DNA from 4 places in the Pantoea sp. S-LA4 genome. Region 1 is predicted to be linked to each of the others. Evidence: predicted binding sites of a transcription regulator. Region 1 holds the regulator's gene; each other region holds the start of a gene.
What was found. Region 1 encodes CRP, which controls carbon source genes, mostly activating them, when cyclic AMP is high. Its sites were predicted from a motif close to ATGTGANNNNNNTCACAT; they were not measured.
Positions count from the first base shown of each region.

Region 2: a site for CRP is predicted at 1,388-1,405, ahead of mlc (sugar metabolism global transcriptional regulator Mlc). Genes of this name have one in related genera too.
Region 3: a site for CRP is predicted at 1,885-1,902, ahead of yrbN (protein YrbN). Genes of this name have one in related genera too.
Region 4: a site for CRP is predicted at 1,400-1,417, ahead of ACX3P5_RS19260 (PTS mannitol transporter subunit IICBA). Genes of this name have one in related genera too.

Region 1 covers NZ_JBTLRC010000002.1:3,399,785-3,405,727, reverse strand. Annotated here, with positions in the region: gene ACX3P5_RS16915 (aminodeoxychorismate synthase component II) at 1-284, shown strand, start outside; gene argD (bifunctional acetylornithine/succinyldiaminopimelate transaminase) at 366-1,586, shown strand; gene ACX3P5_RS16905 (YccS/YhfK family putative transporter) at 1,588-3,663, opposite strand; gene crp (cAMP-activated global transcriptional regulator CRP) at 3,721-4,353, opposite strand; gene ACX3P5_RS16895 (OsmC family protein) at 4,657-5,061, shown strand; gene ACX3P5_RS16890 (phosphoribulokinase) at 5,089-5,943, opposite strand, start outside.
Region 2 covers NZ_JBTLRC010000002.1:1,740,042-1,745,984, forward strand. Annotated here, with positions in the region: gene mlc (sugar metabolism global transcriptional regulator Mlc) at 81-1,298, opposite strand; gene ACX3P5_RS09015 (LysR family transcriptional regulator) at 1,429-2,322, opposite strand; gene ACX3P5_RS09020 (MFS transporter) at 2,420-3,673, shown strand; gene ACX3P5_RS09025 (hypothetical protein) at 3,840-4,100, shown strand; gene cybB (cytochrome b561) at 4,203-4,745, shown strand; gene ACX3P5_RS09035 (sugar transporter) at 4,920-5,943, shown strand, end outside.
Region 3 covers NZ_JBTLRC010000002.1:215,511-221,453, reverse strand. Annotated here, with positions in the region: gene ACX3P5_RS01920 (DEAD/DEAH family ATP-dependent RNA helicase) at 1-1,805, opposite strand, end outside; gene yrbN (protein YrbN) at 1,822-1,878, opposite strand; gene nlpI (lipoprotein NlpI) at 1,984-2,868, opposite strand; gene pnp (polyribonucleotide nucleotidyltransferase) at 2,998-5,133, opposite strand; gene rpsO (30S ribosomal protein S15) at 5,445-5,714, opposite strand; gene truB (tRNA pseudouridine(55) synthase TruB) at 5,846-5,943, opposite strand, start outside.
Region 4 covers NZ_JBTLRC010000002.1:3,920,768-3,926,710, forward strand. Annotated here, with positions in the region: gene ACX3P5_RS19260 (PTS mannitol transporter subunit IICBA) at 1-1,258, opposite strand, end outside; gene ACX3P5_RS19265 (DUF3053 domain-containing protein) at 1,700-2,416, opposite strand; gene ACX3P5_RS19270 (gamma-glutamyltransferase family protein) at 2,598-4,196, opposite strand; gene ACX3P5_RS19275 (HTH-type transcriptional regulator) at 4,901-5,194, shown strand; gene ACX3P5_RS19280 (HD domain-containing protein) at 5,237-5,830, opposite strand; gene ACX3P5_RS19285 (MarR family winged helix-turn-helix transcriptional regulator) at 5,895-5,943, shown strand, end outside.

The DNA.
Region 1 (5,943 bases):
AGGTGATGCACGGTAAAACCTCGCTGATCCAGCACAGCAACAGCGGCGTGTTCCGCCAGCTCAACAACCCACTCACCGTCACCCGCTATCACTCATTAATCGTCAAACGCGATACGCTACCCGACGCCTTTGAAGTCACCGCCTGGAGCCTGCGTGACGGCCAGCCCGACGAGATCATGGGAATCCGCCATAAAACCCTGGCGCTGGAAGGGGTGCAATTCCATCCTGAAAGCATTCTCAGCGAGCAGGGACACCAGCTGCTGCACAATTTCCTGACGCAATAGTTTGCCTTTGAGTGATTTTTTATGCATATTTTGTGATTATTATTTCACAGCAGCACAACAATCACTCAAAGGGAGTCACTCATGGCAGCTGAAAAAATTGCGGTCACACGGGAAACGTTCGATAACGTTATTTTGCCTGTTTATGCACCAGCGCAGTTCGTGCCGGTGAAAGGCAAGGGCAGCCGAGTCTGGGATCAGCAGGGCAAAGAGTATATCGACTTTTCTGGCGGCATCGCGGTGACTGCGCTCGGCCATTGCCACCCTGCGCTGGTAGAGACGCTGAAAAGCCAGGGCGAAACCCTGTGGCATACCAGCAACGTCTTCACCAACGAACCGGCGCTGCGCCTCGCCAGTAAGCTCATCAGCGCCACCTTTGCCGATCGGGTGTTTTTCGCCAACTCCGGTGCCGAAGCGAATGAAGCGGCGTTTAAACTGGCGCGCTATTACGCCTGCAAACGTCACAGCCCGTTCAAGAGCAAGATCATCGCCTTCCACAACGCCTTTCATGGCCGGACGCTGTTTACCGTGACGGTCGGCGGGCAGCCAAAATATTCTGATGGATTCGGTCCTAAACCGGCCGATATCGTCCATGTTCCCTTTAATGACCTGGATGCGGTGAAAGCGGTTATCGACGATCACACCTGCGCTATCGTGGTTGAGCCGATTCAGGGCGAGGGCGGCGTCGTGCCCGCCACGCAGGAATTTATGCAGGGGCTGCGTGACCTGTGCGATCAGCATCAGGCGCTGCTGGTGCTGGATGAAGTGCAGAGCGGCATGGGACGCAGCGGCAAGCTGTTTGCCTATGAGCATTACGGTGTGCAGCCCGATATTCTGACCTCTGCCAAAGCGCTGGGCGGCGGTTTTCCGGTCAGCGCCATGCTGACCACTAACGAGATCGCCTCGACTATGGCACCCGGCGTGCACGGCACGACCTATGGCGGCAATCCGCTGGCCTGCGCCATTGCGGAAACGGCGCTGGATATTATCAATACCCCTGAGGTGCTGGAAGGCGTTGATCTCCGGCGTCAGCAGTTTGTCAGCGCGCTGCAGGCGATAGATGCAAAATACGATCTGTTCAGCGACATTCGTGGTAAAGGCCTGCTGATTGGCGCGGCGCTGAAGCCGCAACACGCCGGCAAGGCGCGTGACATTCTGAATGCCGCCGCCGCGGAAGGCGTGATGGTGCTGGTGGCTGGCACCGACGTGATGCGTTTCGCGCCTTCACTGATCATCGAGCCCGCCGATATCGAAGAGGGTATGCGTCGCTTTGCGACCGCCGTCGGTAAGGTGATCGCCGGCTGATTTAGTTTTTGCGTAACCGTCTGATCAGCCAGCGGCCATGCTGTGGTCGCTGGCTCCACGCCAGCGATGAAATGGTGTGCATCACGCTCAGATGATCCAGAATGCGGCGCACATGCTGCTCCAGCACCGTCACCGGCCCTTCATTAATATTTTCCAGCTCATCCAGCAGATTGACCTGCGAACTGGCACCATCATATTCCAGCCGCTGCTGGCAACGTTGCAGCGCAATTTCGCACGACTGCAGATAGCGCTCCGCCAGCGTGGCGGTCAGCATGGTATGTTCCCGCGCCAGTATCGTCATCGCATTGATGTGCTCAACAATGAACTGGCTATGGGTGACCCACAGCCGCATATCCTTGAGATACTGGGCGTTAAAAGCCGGTTCCTGCATCGCCTGGTTCAGGGAGTTAAACAGCGCATTGTGCGCCTGATTAACCCGCACCCGCTGATAAGCGAGCTTCTCCGGCGACTGTTCCGCGCCCAGCAGCAGCCGCAGCGCATCCTGGTAAGTTTCCAGCGCGTCATGGGCGTTCTGTCGCAGCAAGCCGCTCTGCCACTGCGGCCAGAGCCACAGCATCCCGCCGAAGGCGATCAGGCAGCCCATCAGGGTATCCATCAGGCGCGGCAGCAGGAACTGCGCGCCATTCAGCGACAGCAGTTGCAGCGAGTAGACCGCCGTCACCGTGAAGCCAATCATCGACCAGCCGTAAAACTGGCGGGTAAAGCGGTAGCTGATAAAAGTGATCACCAGCATGATCATCAGCACCAGCGACTCCGGTACTGCGAGACGTAAGGTGGCGGCGGCAATCACCAGTCCGACAAAAGTGCCCAGCGCCCGGTGCTGAATACGAACCCGGGTGGCGCTGTAGCCGTTCTGGCTGACGAACATAATGGTCATCAGAATCCAGTAGGGCTTCGGAATATTGAAAAACAGCGCCAGCGCACTGCCCAGCATCAGCATCACGGCAAAACGACCGGCGGTGCGCAGTGCAGACGAACGCCAGGAAAGATAACTGCGCAGCGCCGGCAGCAGCGGCAGACGGCGCTGGCGATCGGCCATCAGGTCACGCTGATAGAGCGGCTTTTGCGTACGCAGCACCCGCGCGATGCGGTTAAAGTGATAAAGACAGAAATTTCCCACCGGATTATCAGGATGCTGGCGGGCAATTTTTTCCAGCGCGCCGAGCTGCTTCTCCATGCCAAACCGATCGGGTAACTGGTGATAGAGAATGTTATCCGCCAGCACCCGTAAGCGGGCCGAGATGGTCTGAGCATTCCAGCGGATCACCGCTTCCGCATGGCTCTGCTCCACCAGTTTCTGCACCTCTTCCGGCTGATGCAGGCTGACCGAGATATGTTCCTGCAGATCCAGCGCCACCTGAAAAGCACGGGTCAGCCGCTTATGGCTGTGATCCCGACTGGCGGACAGCATGTGCATCTGCTGGTAACAGGTGGTGATCAGATCGACCACTTTTTGCTGACGCGCCAGCAGCGGTGGCAGGGCCTTTTCCGGATCGGTCAGCTGGGTCAGCAGGGTATATTTGGCGTCGCAATAGTTGGCCAGTTCACGGTAGATCAGGCTCAGGCTTTCGCGCATCGGCTGCTCTTTCCACAGCCAGAACCAGAACCAGTTAAACAGCCCGTACCACAGCGTGCCGGCGATATAGAGCAGCGGCGGTACGTAGATCGGCATACGGCCAATCAGACTCAGCGTGAAGATGGCGGCGATCAGCGAGCCCGGCAACAGACGGCCGTGCAACGGGCTAATTTCACCGGTGACGCCCAGCAGCAGCGGCATCGCGAACAGAATCAGCGGCAAAGGAATCGCGTGCAGCGTCAGCCACTGAATCAGAAAACTGCCGAGCGCAAACAGGCTGCCGCCAACAATCAGGCGTTTGAAGAAACGTTTATGCGGGGTATCCAGACCGGCGATATTGCAACAGGCGGGGACTAACGAGAACAGCAGACCTTTTTGCAGGTCGCCAGCCAGCCAGCCCAGCGCCACTGGCAGACAGAGCACCAGCGTTTGCCGCAAGGCGTAATTGACTTCAGGATGGTAAATAATTCGACGCCACATCGGCCCAACACAAACAATAACGGCGCGATGTTGCCATCACGCCGTGGGTGACAGGAATTAGCGGGTGCCGTAAACGACGATGGTTTTGCCGTGTGCGGAGATCAGGTTCTGATCTTCCAGCATCTTCAAAATACGGCCCACGGTTTCACGTGAGCAACCAACGATTTGGCCAATTTCCTGACGAGTAATTTTAATTTGCATGCCGTCGGGATGCGTCATGGCATCTGGCTGCTTCGCCAGGTTAAGCAGAGTCTGAGCAATGCGTCCGGTGACGTCGAGGAAAGCGAGGTTACCCACTTTTTCAGACGTAACCTGCAGGCGACGCGCCATCTGCGACGAGAGTCGCATCAGGATATCGGGGTTAACCTGGATCAGCTGACGGAATTTCTTGTAGGAAATCTCCGCCACTTCGCACGCGGTTTTCGCACGTACCCAGGCGCTGCGCTCCTGACCTTCTTCGAACAGGCCAAGCTCGCCAATAAAATCGCCCTGATTCAGGTAAGAAAGAATCATCTCTTTGCCTTCTTCATCTTTAATCAGAACCGCGACGGAACCTTTCACGATGTAGTAAAGCGTTTCTGCTTTTTCACCTTGGTGAATCAGCGTACTTTTGGATGGATACTTGTGAATATGGCAATGGGACAGGAACCATTCGAGTGTAGGGTCTGTTTGCGGTTTGCCGAGAACCATTCGCTATTATCCTCTGTTGTAATCGTGCCCAAAATACAGGGGGCAGTTTTCCCTGTCAGGCGATGAAAGCTTCAAGCGTTTCCCTTACAGGAAATTATTCGGGCTGCATTCGGCGCAGTGCGCATCATTCTTCCCGGCTTCGCCATCGGGTGACGAAAAATATTTTCAGCACTGTTTGTAGCACAGCTTTTGCCGACTGTCTTCTGTTGTCTCGCTTCAGCTAACAGCGGATTTCTCTGGATTGCTGTTTACCAGGCGAAAGCGTACTCTGACGGCAAAACCGCATATTCTGGAGCGAAAATCATGCAGGCAAGAGTGAAATGGGTAGAAGGGCTGACATTCCTCGGTGAGTCGTCGTCCGGCCATCAGGTATTAATGGATGGCAATTCGGGTGATAAAGCGCCCAGCCCAATGGAGATGGTGCTGATGGCGGCGGGCGGATGTAGCGCCATCGACGTGGTTTCAATTCTGCAAAAAGGCCGCAACGATGTGGCTGATTGTGAAGTGAAACTGACCTCAGAACGTCGTGAAGAGGCGCCGCGAATCTTTACGCACATCAACCTGCACTTTATCGTTAGCGGCAAAGCGCTCCAGGATAAAGCGGTCTCACGCGCGGTGGATCTTTCTGCAGAAAAATATTGCTCGGTTGCCATCATGCTGGGCAAAGGCGTCACCATTACCCACAGCTATGAAGTGATCGAACGCTGATCTCTGCGGGGGCCGCTCTGCGGCCTCTTATTCTATTCGCTTGCCTTCCACCAGTCGCTTCACCAGTGGTCCCATGATCAACTCCATCGCCAGCCCCATCTTTCCGCCCGGCACCACCAGCGTATTAATGTGCGAGATAAACGATCCCTGCAGCATCGCCAGCAGGTAAGGGAAGTCGATATCGTCCAGCGCCTGGAAGTGGATCACCACGAAACTCTCATCCAGTGACGGAATAGCACGGGCGGCAAACGGGTTCGAGGTATCCACCGTCGGCACGCGCTGGAAGTTAAGGTGAGTGCGCGAGAACTGCGGCGTAATGAAGTTGATGTAATCTTCCATCGAGCGCACCACCGAGTCCATCACCGCTTCCCGCGAATGGCCGCGTTCGCTGGTGTCACGCACCAGCTTCTGAATCCACTCCAGGTTGACAATTGGTACCACGCCGACCAGTAAATCGACATGCTCAGCCACGTTATGCTGGGCGGTCACCACGCCGCCGTGCAGTCCTTCGTAAAACAGAATATCGGTGTTTTGCGGCAGCGGCTGCCACGGCGTAAAGGTACCGGGTACCTGATTCCACGGAACGGCTTCGTCATAGGTATGCAGGTATTTACGCGACTGGCCCTCACCGTTGAGCCCATACTGTTTAAAGCTCTGCTCCAGCAGGCCAAAGTCATTGGCTTCCGGACCGAAGTAACTGACATGACGGCCCAGATCGCGCGCTTTGCGGATCGCCATATCCATTTCCGGCCGGGTGAAGCGATGAAAACTGTCGCCTTCCAGTTCGGCAGCGTGCAGATCGAGCTGCTGAAAGATTTTACGGAACGCGAGGCTGGTGGTGGTGGTTCCCGCGCCGCTGGAACCGGTGACGGCAATTATCGG
Region 2 (5,943 bases), 1.7 Mb from region 1:
GACGATTAACCGTGCGGATAAGCGGCATTTTAAGGAATGGTTGATGAGAACAGATTGCGTTAGCGCAAGATTAGTCTGGCTTAACCTTGCAATAGCTTCACTAACAGGTAACCGCTATAGAGCGCGTCCTTAATCAGCGCCGCGCCACCCAGCGTGCCTGGCTCGCTAAAGGCGGTGGGTGCCAGCTGGATAACGGCACTGTAGGCCGGCAGAGACTGTTGCAGAATGGTGTTGCTGACCGCCGGAAACAGCACCTCTGCCGCGGCATTCAGCGGCGAACCAATAAGAATCTGTTGCGGATTAAAGATATTGACCATCATCGCCAGGATTCGCCCGACATGATGCCCGACGCTGGCGATGGTATCGCGTGCCAGCCGATCGCCCGCCTGGGCCGCCTCACAGAGCGATGCCAGCGTCAGCGGCTGCTGATTAAGCAGGCTGTCGGGCTGGGTCGGCAGACGCTGAGCAGCCAGCGCCAGCAAACTGCCGATGCTGGCGACCGTCTCAAGACAGCCATGATTCCCGCAGTAACACTGCTGACCGTAAGGATCGATCTGAGTATGGCCGATCTCCACCAGCGCCCGGCCGCGTTTATGCAGCAGCTGACCGCCGCTGATAACGCCAGCCCCTACCGTTTCATCAATCACAATCTGAATCACATCTTCGGCGCCGCGAGAAGCACCGAACAGCGATTCGGCCAGCGTCCAGGCGGAAATATCATGCTGCACAAACACCGGTAAGCCGGTACGGGCTGCCAGCGCGTCACCCAGCGGCATGTCACGCACCTGATAGCCCGGCAGGCGATGCACCACGCCAGAGGCGGCGTTAATTAAGCCCGGCAGGGTGACCGCGATGGCGGTCAGGCGTTCCAGCTTCTGCTGATGACGAATAAAGAAGGCGTCAACCTGTTCAATCAGCGCGGTCAGTAGCGGCTGCGCCGCTTCGTCCGGCAGCGGCAGCGTATCTTCTGCCAGTTCGCGGCTGCTAAGGTCACGCAGGGTAAAGGTCATGGCACCGCGATGAAGGCGAATCGCCAGATAGTGCCAGGCATCGGTATCCAGAATCAGCCCAATCGCCGGACGACCCCGGCTACCTGGCTCCTGAAACTCCGTTTCCTGGACCAGATGGGCATCCAGCATTTCACGGACGATCTTGGTGATACTGGCCGGCGCAAGCTGGGCGCGTCGGGAAAGTTCGATGCGCGAAATAGGACCGTATTGATCAATTAATCGGTAAACGACGCCTGCATTGGTTTGCTTAATTTGGTCAATATGGCCAGGTTGACTGTCCAGATTCACAACCCTGCTCCCGGTTATTTTCGCGCTTCTAAATAAACATGCGTCATGGTGAGGCAGATCAGGCGGCAGCGTCAAATATTTGATTAGAAATGTGATTTATCGCACATATTGTCGTGGAGACTGGCCGAAGTTACGCCTTATTTTGCTGCAGCAACGCCATCATATGGCGCATCTGTTCATTTATTTCGCGCTCTGCGGACCAGACCAGCCACAGCTCGGAAAGGGCATCGCGCTCTTCCAGCGGCAGCCAGACCACATCCGCCAGCTGCGCCCGGCGAAAAGAGGCTGGCAAAATCGACACGCCTAACCCGGTCGCCACCAGTCCCAGAATAGTCATCGCCTCGCCCACTTCCTGGGTGATGTAGGGTTTGATCTGATAACGGTGCAGCAGCGCCAGAATCTCACTGTAGAGCGCGGTGCCGACCTGGGGATCAAAAAAGACAAAAGGCTCAGCCGCCAGCGCGGCAACGGAGATTTTCTCTGCTGTCGCCAGCGGATGGGCCCAGTGCACCACCGCATAGAGCGGCTCGCTCAGCAGCAGCTGGTGGCGTAAATCCGCCGGTAAAGGCGTGTTGCGCATCACCCCGAGGTCCAGCCGCCCATCATGAAGCGGTGCCAGCTGCTGACGGGTATTGATCTCCTGCATCTGAATATGCACCTGCGGCCAGCGCTGACGGAACTGGTAGAGCGCATCTGACACCACTGCGGTAAAGGGTGCCGAAGAGGTAAAACCGATGCGCAGTTCGCCCTCTTCACCGCGATGCAGCCGTGCCGCCCGATCTGACGCCTGTTCAACCTGCAACAGGATTGCGCGGGCATCCTGCAACAGCTGCTGTCCGGCAGCCGTCAGCTGCACGCTGCGGTTAGTGCGATTAAACAGACGGGCTCCGGTCTCATTTTCCAGCTGAATAATCTGCTGGCTCAGGGGTGGCTGAGAGATATTCAGTCGCAACGCCGCCCGGCCAAAATGCAATTCTTCGGCCACGGCAATGAAGTAGCGCAGGTGACGCAGCTCAATATTCATATGTTAAACGTCTTATTTGAGATTATTAATATATTAGACATCATAATCACCCTTTTTTAAGCTGACGACAGGTTTTTTTATCACTAAAGGAAAGATCGTGAGTCGCACTACTCAGGCCGCTACCGTCGAGGATCAGGTTGCCGGCAGACCGACAGCCTCACCAGCCTCATCAGGCTGGATTACCCGCGGTACGCCGCAATTTATGCGCGTCACGCTGGCCCTGTTTTCAGCCGGTCTGGCGACCTTTGCCCTGCTCTATTGTGTGCAACCGATTTTGCCGGTGCTGTCGCAGCAGTTTGGCGTGTCGCCAGCGGCCAGCAGCCTGTCGCTCTCTATCTCCACCGGGCTGATGGCGCTCGGCCTGCTGGTAACCGGGCCGCTCTCTGATGCTGTCGGGCGTAAATCTGTGATGGTGACCGCCCTGATGCTGGCGGCGATTTGTACGCTGATCTCCGCCACCATGACCAGCTGGCACGGCATTCTGATTATGCGCGCGCTGATGGGGCTGTCACTGAGCGGCGTCGCAGCGGTCGGCATGACCTATCTGAGCGAGGAGATGTCACCGCGGGTTGTCGCGTTCTCGATGGGGCTCTATATCAGCGGCAACTCAATCGGCGGCATGAGTGGTCGCCTGCTGAGTGGCGTTCTGACTGACTTCTACTCCTGGCGCGTTGCGATTGCGGTTATCGGCTGTTTTTCACTGGCCTCGGCGCTGATGTTCTGGAAAATCCTGCCACCGTCGCGCCATTTTCGCGCCACCTCGCTGCGCCCGCGCAACCTGCTGATTAATTTTCGCCTGCACTGGCGCGATGAAGGGTTGCCGTGGCTGTTTGCTGAAGGTTTTCTGCTGATGGGCGCGTTCGTCACCCTGTTTAACTACATCGGCTATCGCCTGCTGGCTGCGCCCTGGCACCTGAGTCAGGCCGTTGTGGGCCTGCTGTCAGTGGTCTACCTCACCGGTTCCTGGAGTTCCCCCAAAGCGGGTGCGTTAACCGGCCGGATGGGCCGTGGCCCGGTGATGTTCGGTGCCACCGCGATTATGCTGGCAGGCCTGCTGTTCACTGCATTTAATTCGCTGTGGCTGATTCTGCCTGGCATGATGCTATTCACCGCCGGCTTTTTTGCTGCTCATGCGGTGGCCAGCAGCTGGATAGGACCGCGAGCGCGTCGGGCGCGGGGGCAGGCTTCTTCGCTCTATCTGTTCAGCTATTACGTCGGTTCCAGCGTGGCCGGGACGCTTGGCGGGCTGTTCTGGCACAACTATGGCTGGATCGGCATCACGCTGTTTATCAGCGCCCTGCTGCTGCTGGCGCTGCTGGTTGCGTGGCGACTGCAATCTAAACAGCTCTGAGGTCAGCCAGACTGACCGCGCGACCCGGAACGCTTTTGGGCCGCTTTTGCCGCAGGCGACACAACCTTCAGATCCAGCCGTAACAAAACGCGGTTTTCCCGCTATAATCGGTCTGATTGTGATATTTGCTTACATTTGTCGCTTAACACAGCAAAAAGGAACGCCTGTGGCTCTCTACTATTACGTGAACAAACAATCAGGCTACAACGAAAACCATGTGGTCCATGCCGCTGGCTGTGCGTTTCTGCCGCTGCCCGCTGACAGACTGTTTCTCGGCAGCTTTTATCAGGTCAACGCGGCTCTATTACAGGCGAAAAAGTATTACCCAGGCGCGATGGGCTGCGATACCTGCTGTCCGCTGAACGGTAAATCCGGCCTTAATCAACAGCAAAGCGTGGCCCTGAAACATACCCTGACGTCACGCTAGCGTCGTGGCGGCGGAAAAGTTATCCCGCTGCGCTAATTTGTTAAGATTTACCGCTATTTTCCGTTATGTTAGAAGGCCTGATTCTGTTTAGCGGGTTTTACCATGCGGGAAAAATATGCTGGATCTCAAATTGCCCTTCACTGGCTGACCTTTGTGCTGGTGGTCATCGCCTATGCCACGATTGAGCTGCGCGGTTTTGCACAGCGCGGTTCGTGGCAGGGTTATGCCATGATCATTACCCACTTCAGCGCAGGCGCGTCGGTACTGGTGCTGATGATTGCCCGTCTGGTGCTGCGCACCCGTCATCGTACGCCAGCGATTACGCCGGCTATACGTCGCTGGCAAACCGGGCTGGCGCATCTGACCCATACGCTTATTTATGCTCTGTTTATCACGCTGCCGATTCTTGGGCTGACGTCACGCTATCTGAAAGGCCGCGAGTGGTGGCTGTTCGGCATCAGTATGCCGGTGGCAGCCGTACCCAATTTTGATCTCGCCGACTGGCTGATTGACTGGCATGAGACGCTGGCACCGCTGGGTTACTGGCTTATCGGACTGCATGCGGTGGCGGCACTGTTTCATCATTATCTGCTAAAGGACAATACGTTGCTGCGAATGATGCCGGCACGCCGACGCGGTCAATAACCTCAGGCTATCGCCCGGCCAACGGGCGATAAAAAATAATCAGGATTAAAAACGGTTTATAAGGTTCCCCTTCCCGGTTTATTCACTACAATAGTCAGTAATTTGTGACGCAGGTCACTTTCGCTGGATGTTTCTGCCACATCCGATTCGCTGTTCTGACTGACTTGACTCCTCATGCAATCAACTACTGTTTCACGTAAAACGGCCTGGCTTCGCGTGGTGTTGCTGGCTATTGCCGCCTTTGTGTTCAACACCACTGAATTTGTGCCAGTTGGCCTGCTCTCCGATATCGCCGCTGATTTTTCGATGCAGACCGCTGATGTTGGCATTATGCTGACCATCTATGCCTGGGTGGTGGCGCTGCTCTCTCTGCCGCTGATGCTGCTGACCCGCAATATTGAGCGACGAATGCTGCTCGGTGTGCTGTTCCTGATTTTTATCGCCAGCCATGTGCTGTCAACGGTAGCCTGGGACTTCCGATCGCTGATCGTTTCACGCATCGGCATCGCGCTGTCCCATGCGGTGTTCTGGTCGATCACCGCCTCGCTGGCAATCCGCGTGGCCCCGGCCGGTAAGAAAACCCAGGCGCTGAGCATGCTCGCCACCGGTACGGCGCTTGCCATGGTGCTGGGCGTACCGATTGGCCGCGTGGTCGGTCAGTATCTGGGCTGGCGTACAACATTTGGCGCTATCGGCCTTTCCGCGCTGGTGCTGATGATCATGCTGGTGCGGATTCTGCCGCGTCTGCCGAGTGAACACACCGGCTCACTGAGCAGCGTACCGATGCTGTTCCGTCGTCCGGCGCTGGTCAGCATGTATCTGCTGGTCACGCTGGTGGTGACGGCGCATTACACCGCCTACAGCTACATCGAACCCTTTATGCAGGCGGTTGCGCATTCGGGCGAGAACTTCACCACTCTGCTGCTGCTGATGTTTGGTTCAGCGGGCATTATCGGTAGCCTGTTGTTCAGTTCGCTGGGCAATAAATTCCCTTCCGCCCTGCTGATTGCCGCGATAGCGCTGATTACGCTCTGCATGGGGCTGCTGATTTTCGCTGCGGTTCGCCCCACGGCGATCTCCATCCTGTGCATTGTCTGGGGAATGGCGATGATGATGATCGGCCTGGGGATGCAGGTGCGGGTATTGTCGCTGGCACCGGACGCGACCGACGTCGCGATGTCGCTGATGTCGGGTATCT
Region 3 (5,943 bases), 3.2 Mb from region 1:
GAAGAGAAGCGACGACCACCTTCACGGTTTGCGCCCGCGCCTGCACCTGCAGGACCACGACGCTCACCACCACCGGCTGGACGACGATCGCCACGGCCTTCGTTCGGCTGTGCATCACCCAGTAACTGCATATTCATCGGCTTGTTCAGAATACGGGTACGGGTGAAGTGCTGCAGCACATCGCCTGGCATGCCTTTCGGCAGCTCGATGGTTGAGTGGGTGCCGAACAGCTTGATGTTACCGATGTAACGGCTGCTGATGTCGCCTTCATTAGCGATAGCGCCAACGATGTGACGAACTTCAACACCATCATCGCGACCCACTTCAATGCGGTAGAGCTGCATTTCGCCAACGTCACGACGTTCGCGACGTGGACGGTCGCCATCACGGCTTTCACGTGGACCACGTGAGTCACGCGCTTCACGGCTGTCACGACGGCCATCACGCTCGTCACGATCGCGGTATTCGCGGCGTGCCGGACGCGGTGCTTCTGGTGGCAGAATCAGAGGACGTTCGCCCTGTGCCATCTTCAGCAGTGCAGCTGCCAGCGTTTCCAGATCCATCTCTTCTTCTGGCTGCATTTTAGCCAGCAGCGCACGGTACTGATCCAGATCGCTGCTTTCCAGCTGCTGCTGAACTTTAGCGGCAAACTTGGCCAGACGACGCTCACCCAGCAGTTCTGCGTTTGGCAGCTCAACTTCAGGGATAGTCAGCTTCATGGTACGTTCGATGTTACGCAGCAGACGACGCTCGCGGTTCTCAACGAACAGCAGGGCGCGACCCGCACGGCCCGCACGACCGGTACGGCCGATACGGTGAACGTAAGATTCTGCATCCATCGGGATGTCGTAGTTAACGACCAGGCTGATACGCTCAACGTCCAGGCCACGGGCCGCAACGTCAGTCGCAATCAGGATGTCGAGACGACCATCTTTCAGGCGCTCCAGCGTCTGCTCACGCAGTGCCTGGTTCATGTCACCGTTCAGCGCGGCGCTGTTATAGCCACTGCGCTCCAGCGCTTCAGCCACTTCCATCGTTGCGTTTTTAGTCCGCACGAAGATGATGGCAGCATCAAAGTCTTCCGCTTCAAGGAAGCGAACCAGCGCATCTGTTTTACGACCGTAAGCGGTCCAGTAGCTCTGGCTGATATCAGGACGCGTCGTCATGCTTGACTGAATACGCACTTCCTGAGGATCTTTCATGAAACGTTTAGTAATGCGGCGAATCGCTTCCGGCATGGTAGCCGAGAACAGCGCCGTCTGATGATCGGCTGGGATCTGCGCCATGATGGTTTCAACGTCTTCGATGAAGCCCATACGCAGCATTTCATCCGCTTCGTCCAGCACCAGGCCGCGCAGGTTAGAGAGATCTAACGTGCCGCGTTTCAGGTGGTCAAGCAGACGACCAGGCGTACCCACGACAACCTGAGGTCCCTGGCGCAGTGCGCGCAGCTGGACGTCATAACGCTGGCCGCCGTACAGGGCAACCACGTTCAGGCCACGCATATGTTTAGAGAATTCGGTAACTGCTTCAGCAACCTGTACCGCCAGTTCGCGGGTCGGTGCCAGCACCAGGATTTGTGGCGCTTTAACAGTAGGATCAATGTTGTGTAACAGCGGCAGCGAGAAGGCCGCAGTTTTACCACTCCCGGTCTGCGCCATGCCTAACACGTCACGGCCCGCCAGCAGGTGAGGAATACACTCAGCCTGGATTGGGGATGGCTTAACGTAGCCCATGCCATTCAGTGATTCAAGGATGTCGGCGTTCAGGCCAAGGTCAGCAAAAGTGGTTTGAATATCAGTCATGTAGTACACGTGCCTCTTAGATTGCGGCGGCCAGTCTACATAACTCGTCGTGAAAACTTTCAGTCATTTTCATCAAAAAGTGTGAACCGGCTCAAATTAGAAGTTTTGACGAACAGAAAAGCCCTCATCCCTGAAGATGATGACTTGACAGGTTTTACAGGCAATTAAAGTTCGTCAGCTATTGCTGGTCAGATTCTGATAAATCGTCTTGTGCCTGGCCGAGTTGCGCCAGTTCCAACAATGCGTATCGGTGTTCAACAAAGTTATTGACGTTGTTGGCCACCGCCAGTTTGAACAACGCTTTCGCGTCGTCCTTCTCCCCCAGACTTAGGTAGTACTTACCTAAATAGAAGTTGGTTTCACTGAGATGTTCAGCGAGCGAGGTGTTATCCGTTGCGTCCGCCTGGAGACTTTCCATCAACGACTTTTCGTTGATGTCACCCAGGTAGAACTCGACAATATTCCATCCCCATTGGTCTCTGACCGCTTTGTCGTGACGCTGTTGAAGCGCGACTTTTGCCTTGTCGACATCCATCTCACGTTCAACGAGATAGAGCCACAGACTGCGGAAAGGATCGTTAGGATCGTCTTGATAAAACGCCAGCAGATCATCTTGCGCTAACTTGTATCGACCGCCGTAATAGAGGGCGATACCACGGTTTAAATGCGCATAGTTGTAAGTTGGATCAAGCTCAAGTACAGAATCAAACGCTTCATAGGCGGCATCAAAGTTGCCCGCCTGCGTTAAATATATGCCTAAGTAGTTAAACACTTCTGGCATATCTGGTCTTATAGACAGCGCTTGCGAAAAATCGTTCCGCGCTAATGCCCGCAGACCTAAACTATCATACAACACTCCGCGCTCATATAACAGCTGTGCGCGTTCATCATCGGTGAGGGCGCGACTGGCAAGAATTTGTTCCATGCGCGCCAGAATCACTTCCTGCTGCAGTGTGGGCTGTAGAGGTACTGCAAGAACTTCGTTCTTACGCCAATTGGAGTTGCTGCATCCTGCCAGCGTCAAAGCTGTCGCAACAAAACACCAGCGCAGAAAAGGCTTCATTTCCCACTCCCGAATACAAACATTGGGATAACCATCCTGTTACCCGCCTGCTGTGCACAAGGATTCCCGCCCTCGCGATGACACAAACGCCTCTCCCTGCCAGGCAAGGAGAGGCAAATCAGCAACGACTTATTCCGCGTCAGGTGTGCTCACCGCTGCAGCTTCTTCAGTCTGCGGCTTAGATTCTGTCGCTTCTTTGATGCTCAGACGGACACGGCCCTGGCGATCAACTTCCATCACCTTAACCGGAACTTCCTGACCCATCTGCAGATAGTCAGTCACTTTCTCAACGCGCTTATCAGCGATCTGAGAAATGTGAACCAGACCTTCTTTACCGCCGCCGATAGCGACGAAGGCACCGAAGTCAACGATGCGGGTCACTTTACCACTGTAAATGCGGCCCACTTCGATCTCTGCGGTGATCTCTTCGATACGACGAATGGCTTCTTTCGCTTTCAGACCATCGGTCGCAGCAATTTTCACTGTGCCATCATCTTCGATTTCGATCGTCGTGCCAGTCTCTTCGGTCAGTGCACGAATCACTGAGCCGCCTTTACCGATCACATCTTTGATCTTGTCAGAGCTGATTTTGATGGTGTAAATGCGTGGCGCAAATTCAGAAATCTCAGTACGCGGCGTGCTGATAGCCTGTTCCATAACGCCGAGAATGTGCAGACGCGCACCCCTGGCCTGGTTCAGCGCTTCCTGCATGATTTCACGCGTGATGCCTTCGATTTTGATGTCCATCTGCAGCGCGGTGATACCTTCACGGCTACCGGCTACTTTGAAGTCCATATCGCCAAGGTGATCTTCGTCGCCGAGGATGTCAGACAGAACCACAAACTTCTCGTCTTCTTTCACCAGACCCATCGCGATACCGGCAACAGCAGCCTTGATCGGAACGCCTGCATCCATCAGCGCCAGTGAGGCACCACAGACAGAGGCCATTGATGAGGAGCCGTTTGACTCGGTGATTTCAGACACCACACGAACGGTGTACGGGAATTCTTCCGCTTTTGGCATCACGGCCAACACGCCGCGCTTCGCCAGACGACCGTGACCAATTTCACGACGCTTAGGCGAGCCAACCATACCGGTCTCACCAACAGAGTACGGAGGGAAGTTGTAGTGGAACAGGAAGCTGTCGGTACGTTCGCCCATCAGCTCATCCAGGTTCTGCGCATCGCGGGTGGTACCCAGCGTTGCGGTGACCAGCGCCTGCGTTTCACCACGGGTGAACAGCGAAGAACCGTGAGTACGTGGCAGCACGCCTGTACGCACATCCAGACCACGGATCATGTCTTTCTCACGACCGTCGATGCGCGGCTCGCCGTTCAGGATGCGGGTACGAACCACATTCTTTTCAAGGCTGTGAACGATATCGCCAATTTCAGCGCTATCCAGTGTTTCATCTTCAGCCAGCAGCGCAGCGATAGTTTCATCTTTGATCACGCCAACCTGGGTATAACGCTCCTGCTTATCCGTGATGCGGTAAGCATCGCTGATACGCGATTCAGCCAGCGCAGCCACGCGAGAAATCAGCGCGGTGTTGGCGGCTTCTGGCTGCCAGTCCCAGCGTGGTTTGCCCGCTTCGGCAACCAGTGCATTAATGTTTTCGATAACAACCTGCTGCTGATCGTGGCCAAAGACCACGGCGCCCAGCATCTGCTCTTCTGACAGGATCTCAGCTTCAGATTCCACCATCAGAACGGCATTCTGCGTACCGGCTACCACCAGATCCAGCCGAGACTGTTTCAGTTCATCGGCCGTTGGGTTCAGCACATATTGATCGTTGATATAGCCGACGCGCGCCGAGCCGATTGGGCCGTTAAATGGCAGGCCAGAAAGTGCCAGCGCAGCAGACGCACCGATCATGGCCACGATGTCCGGGTGAACCTGTGGGTTTACGGAAACCACGGTTGCAATAACCTGAACTTCGTTAACAAAGCCTTCCGGGAACAGCGGACGAATCGGGCGGTCAATCAGACGCGCAATCAGCGTTTCGCCTTCGCTTGGGCGGCCTTCGCGACGGAAGAAGCTACCCGGGATACGACCAGCAGCGTAAGTACGCTCCTGATAGTTTACGGTCAGTGGGAAGAAGTCCTGACCTGGTTTAGATTTTTTCTGACCTACAACGGTGACGAACACCGCGGTATCGTCCATGCTCACCATAACAGCGGCAGTCGCCTGGCGAGCCATCATGCCGGTTTCCAGCGTGACGGTATGTTGACCATATTGGAATTTGCGTACGATCGGATTCAGCAAAATCAAAGTCCTTAACTTCGGGGCACGGCTATCTGAAGCCTGCCATTGATCACCGATCTTCAGTTGCATCCCTCGCGACTAATGACAACCCTTAACCGCCCCTGCGGTAAAGCCTCTCATTAGCCGCGCGAAACTCTGCAAACAAAGATCACACTAAGCAACAATACATGAGTTTGGTCCGGATTGCTGCCGATTGCTCGAAAAAAGGGGCCATAAAGGCCCCCTCTTCACGAAACTCGCACAAATCCGATCGCAAGACACGTCTGGTGCAGAAACTCTGCATAACGCCCCGGCGACCCGATTTTTCAGACTTAGCGACGCAGACCGAGACTTTCGATCAGGCTGCTGTAGCGTGCAACGTCTTTACGCTTCAGGTAGTCCAGCAGCTTACGACGCTGAGATACCATGCGCAGCAGACCGCGGCGGCTGTGGTGGTCTTTTTTGTGCTCAGAGAAGTGACCCTGCAGATGGGTAATCTGCGCGGTCAACAGGGCAACCTGAACTTCAGTTGAACCGCTGTCGTTAGCACCACGGCCATATTTAGCAACGATCTCTGCTTTAGCTTCTACGCTTAGAGACATAATAAACTCCAGTAAAAAATGAATGTATGGGTGCCGATCTCTAATTCAGCATCCCGCTTTAAAGCCGCGCTATTCTACTCTTCGGCTGATAGCAACGCAAATGCGCTATCAGCGAAAAAGCGACACGCCGCTTAATCCTGATATTCAACCACTAAACGCCGCGGTGCCACACGGCCATCGTCGGCGATTTCCGCCATACCGATAAATTTACGCGCTTCACCTTCAGTGA
Region 4 (5,943 bases), 520 kb from region 1:
CCGTGTTGGTCACCGATACGTTGCTTAAACCGGCATCCTGCACCTTTTTACGCAGTACGCCAGCACCCATAGCGCTGGAACCCATACCGGCATCACAGGCGACAATGATTTTACGCACATGGTTCAGCTCAACGCTCATGGCATCGCTGGCAACCGCGGCGCCTGCTGCAGACTGACCTTTAGACTGGGCTTTCATATCCTGCATGCGCTGCGTCGCGGCTTCGATATCGTCATCCTCTTTCACCTTGCTGGTTTTCAGCAGGATGGCAGAGACCACGAAGGAGACGGCGAAGGCTGCCACAATGGCCGCAATGTTGGCGAAGTAAGCGCCTTTTGGCGTCATCGCCAGCACCGCCAGGATGGAGCCCGGTGAAGCAGGGGAGACCAGACCGCCGTTGAGCAGCGTCAGGGTGAAGACGCCGGTCATACCGCCGAGGATCACTGCCAGCAGCAGACGAGGTGCCATCAGCACATACGGGAAGTAGATCTCATGGATGCCGCCGAGGAAGTGAATAATGGCTGCACCACCGGCCGACTGTTTCGCGCTGCCGCGACCAAAGAACATATAGGCCATCAGCACGCCCATGCCCGGACCTGGGTTCGCTTCAATCAGGAAGAAAATGGACTTGCCCGCTTCGCTGGCCTGCTGAATGCCGAGCGGCGAGAAGATGCCGTGGTTAATGGCGTTGTTCAGGAACAGGATTTTCGCCGGTTCAACGAAGATCGAGGTTAATGGCAGCAGGTTATTCTGCACCATCAGGTTGACGCCCGCCGCAAGGATGTGTGACAGACCTTCAACCAGCGGACCGATAGCCAGGAACGCCAGCAGCGCCAGCAGCATACCGATAATGCCGGCAGAGAAGTTGTTGACCAGCATCTCGAAGCCGCTTTTGATTTTGCCGTCAACGGCCCGGTCAAACGACTTGATCGCCCAGCCGCCCAGCGGACCGGCAATCATCGAGCCAAGGAACATCGGCATGTCAGCACCGACAATCACACCCATGGTAGTGATAGCACCGACCACGCCACCGCGGTCGCCGCCCACCAGACGTCCACCGGTAAAACCGATCAACAGCGGCAGCAGATAGGTGATCATCGGGCCAACCAGTTTGGCTAACGTTTCGTTAGGGATCCAGCCAGTTGGAATAAACAGTGCAGTGATGATACCCCAGGCGATAAACGCCCCGATATTCGGCATCACCATATTACTCAGAAAGCGACCAAAGCTTTGTACTTTGACCTTCACTGATGAGGACATAAACCCACCCCTTATTGAGACGCGCTGCAATAGGAGAGCGCGCTTGTTTTTGTTTAGCCACCCCGACAGTCAGCCGGTGGTATTACTGTATGCAGCCGGACTCTATCACGCGAATATGACGCTGCGTAGCGGTCAGAAGAAGTGTGATTTAGATCACGTAATCCAGGTGGGTGCGGGGGTGTTTTTAGTGATCGATGTCACAAAATTAACTCAGAATAATCTGTAGGTGGGCAGATTTTAACCGCAAAACCGGTCTGTTTGTGACTCTGGTCACAAATGGCGGGCAGCAGTTTGTTATAACTATGTGACTTAGATCACAAACTATTTTTGGTCAAAAATGCGCCCGATCACAGTTTCGTCAGGCCACAGAAAAGCAGGGAAAGAAAGGCGGCAAACCGGAAGGGAAAAGGGCAGGCGATCAACGCCTGCCGCTTGATGTGCTTACTGTAAACCACCCTGAACGGCCGCTTGCGCCTGGGTCAGCGCCTGGGCATTGGCTGATAAGGTACTCATCAGCGCATTGTACTGTGACGCCTGCTCCTGGGTCGGGAACTGCACGCCGCCCTCATTAAAGCTGACGCGGGTGCCCTGAGTTTGCAGGAAATCACCGGTCTGCACCGCCGCCTGGCTCAGCGCCTGCAGCTGTGGCAGCAGCGGGATCAGCTGGTTCGCCGGCACGGTGACCACCTTGTTATAGGCGGTATCGTAGACTTTTTTCAGTTCGTCTTCCTGCTTCAGCGCGGCTTTACTGCTGTCTGCCTGCATTTTGGCGCTTTCGATCTGCTGGGTGACAATCACCAGCGCACTGTTCGCCTGGCGCAGCGAATCGCGACGGCTGAGGTAATCCTGCGGCACGCGAATGGCTGAAAGCTCATCGACTACCGGACGCATCCCCTGATCGACTGCCTTATTTGCCTGCTGCGAGAAGCCATACAGGATGGCGTAATCACTGGCGAATTTACCAAAGCTCTGCTTCTGATTTTCGCTCAGGCTCGGCAGGTGCTCGCCACTGCGCATCACGGTATTCTGTAGAAAATCGGTAAATGCTTTGCGCTGCTCGCCCTCTTTATCACCGCAAGCGGTGAGTTGCAGCACGATCAGCGCGCCAGCGACTACAATAGCGCCGCGCGCCCAGAGGCGTGTGAGTCCTAAAGCCATACGTTCAACTCCTGTCGGTGAAACTGGCTGATGTCCAGGTAAGAATGGCCTAAAGAATAGAACAAACCCGCGTCACGGCACAATGTGAAACCATCAGTGAGATGCGGCTGCACTGTCCGGCCACAGTGCGCGTCAACCCGATAACGGCTGAATCGGTGCACCGCTGCGGCCTGGCGCGGCGTCAGAAGACCAGCGCCTGTCCATCTTTACGGCTTTCGGTCGCCGCAATATAGAAGCCCTGCGGATCGCGGAGTATCGCCTGGGCGCCGCCAAAATTATAGTTACTCAGCGGATCTTCCAGTACCACATGGTGTCCCATGCGGCGCAGGGTGCTGAGGGTATTGCGATCGAGTGTCGATTCAAACACCACTTCACGGCCCTGCACCACGCGCCAGCGTGGCGCATCGATCGCCGCCTGCGGATTCTGTCGATGCAGCATAATCCGCAGCGCCAGTTGCAGATGCCCCTGCGCCTGCATCGGGCCGCCCATCACGCCAAACGACATCAGCGGCTGACCCTGACCATCCAGCGCGAAGGCGGGAATAATGGTGTGGAACGGCCGCTTACCGCCCGCTACCACGTTGGGATGGTGCGGATCGAGGGAAAAGCCGGCGCCGCGATTTTGCAGGCTGATGCCGGTATCCGGCACCACCACGCCCGATCCAAACCCCATATAGTTAGACTGGATAAACGACACCATCATGCCGCTGGCATCGGCGGTGGAGAGATAGACAGTGCCGCTCTGCTGCGGTGAGCCAAACCGGAAGTCACCGGCCTGTGCCGGATCGATCAGTGCTGCCCGCTGACGGATATAGTCGGCGCTTAACAGGCGATCTGCCGGAAATTCAAGGTGGTCTTCATCAGTGACGTAACGCTCAAGATCGACCAGAGCCAGTTTCATCGCCTCAATCGACAGATGCAGCCACTGCGGTGAATCGGGCGCATAGCGGCCAATGTCCCACGCCTCAAGGATGCCAAGGGCGATTAACGTGGCGATGCCCTGCCCGTTGGGCGGCAGCTCCTGCACCGAACCGCCGGCAAACGGGCGCGACAGTAATGTCACCCAGTCAGCGCGATTTTTGTTGAGGTCGTCGAGGCTCAGTGCTGCACCGTGCTCCTGAGCGAAAGCCACCATCTTTTGCGCCAGTTCACCGCGATAAAAACTCTCGCCCTGGGTATCGGCAATCTGCTGCAGCGTACGGGCCTGGGCCGGGTTGCGGAACAACTCACCAATGCGCGGCGGACGGCCCTGTGGCGCAAAGCAGTCACTGAAGCCGGGCTGATCCCGAAGTTTGTCGTAGCCGCGCTGCCAGAGATGACCAATCAATGGCGAAACCGGGAAACCCTGGCGCGCATAGTCAATCGCCGGCTGGGCTAAGGTTGTCAGCGGCAGCGTGCCAAAACGTTGCGCCAGCGTGACCCACGCCGAGACCGCGCCAGGCACCGTCACCGACTCCCAGCCGGTTTCCGGCATGGCGTGATGACCGGCAAAGCGCTGTGGGTTCCATGCCGCTGGCGAACGGCCTGATGCGTTTAACCCGTGCAGTTCGCGGCCATCCCAGACGATGGCGAAGGCATCGCTGCCGATGCCATTGCCGGTCGGCTCGACCACGGTCAGCGCCATCGCCGTGGCAATCGCGGCATCCACCGCATTACCGCCCTGTTGCAACATGCGCATACCCGCCTGGGCGGCCAGCGGCTGTGAGGTGGCCACAGCATGACGACCCATCATCGGCACCCGATGAGAGGCATAACTCACATTGAAATCGATATCGCTCATTGCTGTTCCTTCTGATTGATTAGCTGGCTGCCTGCCAGCAGACGCACCACGGCAGCGCAACGGGCTCACCTGCTGCCCGGCATCCGCACCCGTAAAAGGCGCTTTCGCGCTGGTTGCGACCACCGGCGCTGAAGCGGGTCCGGGCAGAGTAGAAGAATCGGCAGACTGTGGATGTGAGCTGTGCCGCGCAGACCGGGTCTGCCGCCCCAGGACTATTCTTAATTTGATTAATAGAGTGAATATAAATGTTTAAGAAGTGAGCCATTGGCGTATATTTTGCAATCATTCATGAGGAAGTGTATTTCCTCACAGAATCGACAATATGCTGCCACAAAGCATGACGGCAGCCACATTACTACCAAACATAATTTGATTTTTTTACCGCTTGCTGAGGCAAAAAGATAATAGCCTCAACTATTTAGTGGCGCTGGAACTTTTTCGGCTAAGAAAAGATAAAAAAATAATTATAAATTGCGCGGCAAATCGTCAGGTCTCTATCCATACTTAGCTTCCCGGCATTTGTTGCATTGACCTGACATGTTTACAAGCAGTGCACAGCAGGCTGTGTCCCGTAGTGGTTTCTCTCATAACAAAAACAAACCCTTGCGGGATACAGCCTGACCAGGCCCGGTTTCAGAGTCTGACTTCAGACTCGTACCTCTCTACTTTCACGTGCTTCATAGTGAGTTTTTAAGGAGTTCTCTATGGAATTAAAAGACCCGATGTTTGAATTGCTCAGCAGCCTTGAGCAGATTGTTTTGACACGTGACAACCGTCCCGCTGAGTTATCTATTCAACGCCAACCAGCCGTGCCAGAGCCACAGCGTCTGCGCGAAATGACCGGCATGCAGGTTGATGAATTTGCAAAAGTGATGGGCGTAAGCGTTTCTTCAGTAAAAAGTTGGGAAGCCCGACGTACCCGTCCTTCCGCTACGGCACAGAAGTTAATGAAGCTGTTGCATGCCAACCCCTATCTGGGTCGGCAACTGCTGGAATAATGAAGAAAAAATCCAAAGGAACCCGCCATGGCGGGTTTTTTTTTAGCGCAGTTCGCGGTATTTAGCCGCCTGTTTCTCAAACCAGCTGTCCGGTACGTTGTAGGGCGGCTGTCCCAGCTGGGCGATACCCGCTTCGATAATGGTCGATGCCTGTTGCCATAACTGTGCATCGCCCTGTTTCAGCAAGGCAATCTGCACCTGTTTTTCCACCAGATAGATGCGGGCGAAGTGGGGATCGAAGCGCACAATCGCGCGGGTGTTATCGATGATGTCCGCCAGCTTGATGGTTTGCGCCCCCGGGCTGGCATCGGCGGTATGGCGAAAGTGCGCCAGTTTACGCGCCGCCCGGTTCTTAGCCGTCGCCGGTGCGCTGTCGGTCAGCATCCCGACCAGGCTGGCAACCCGCGGCCCAAACAGATTTTCGATATCGCCCAGCGTGGTCGGCGTATCTTCCACCGTATCGTGCAGCCAGGCCGCGGCCAGCAGCGCATCATCATCGCTGACGCTGCGAACTAATTCCGCCACTGCCGCCGGATGAACAATATAGGGCTCATCCGTATATTTGCGGCGCTGACCGGCGTCGGCGTGGGCCTGCGTAGCGTAACGTCGCGCCTGTTCTTCCAGTGAATTCTGCATGCGTTTACTCCGGATTAAAAAAGTTTGCTTGCAATTATCTAGCGCGCTATCTATATTGAATCTTATGAACAGTGATCAAGATGACAAAAAAGTGAAAACGATGCCACTGTTGG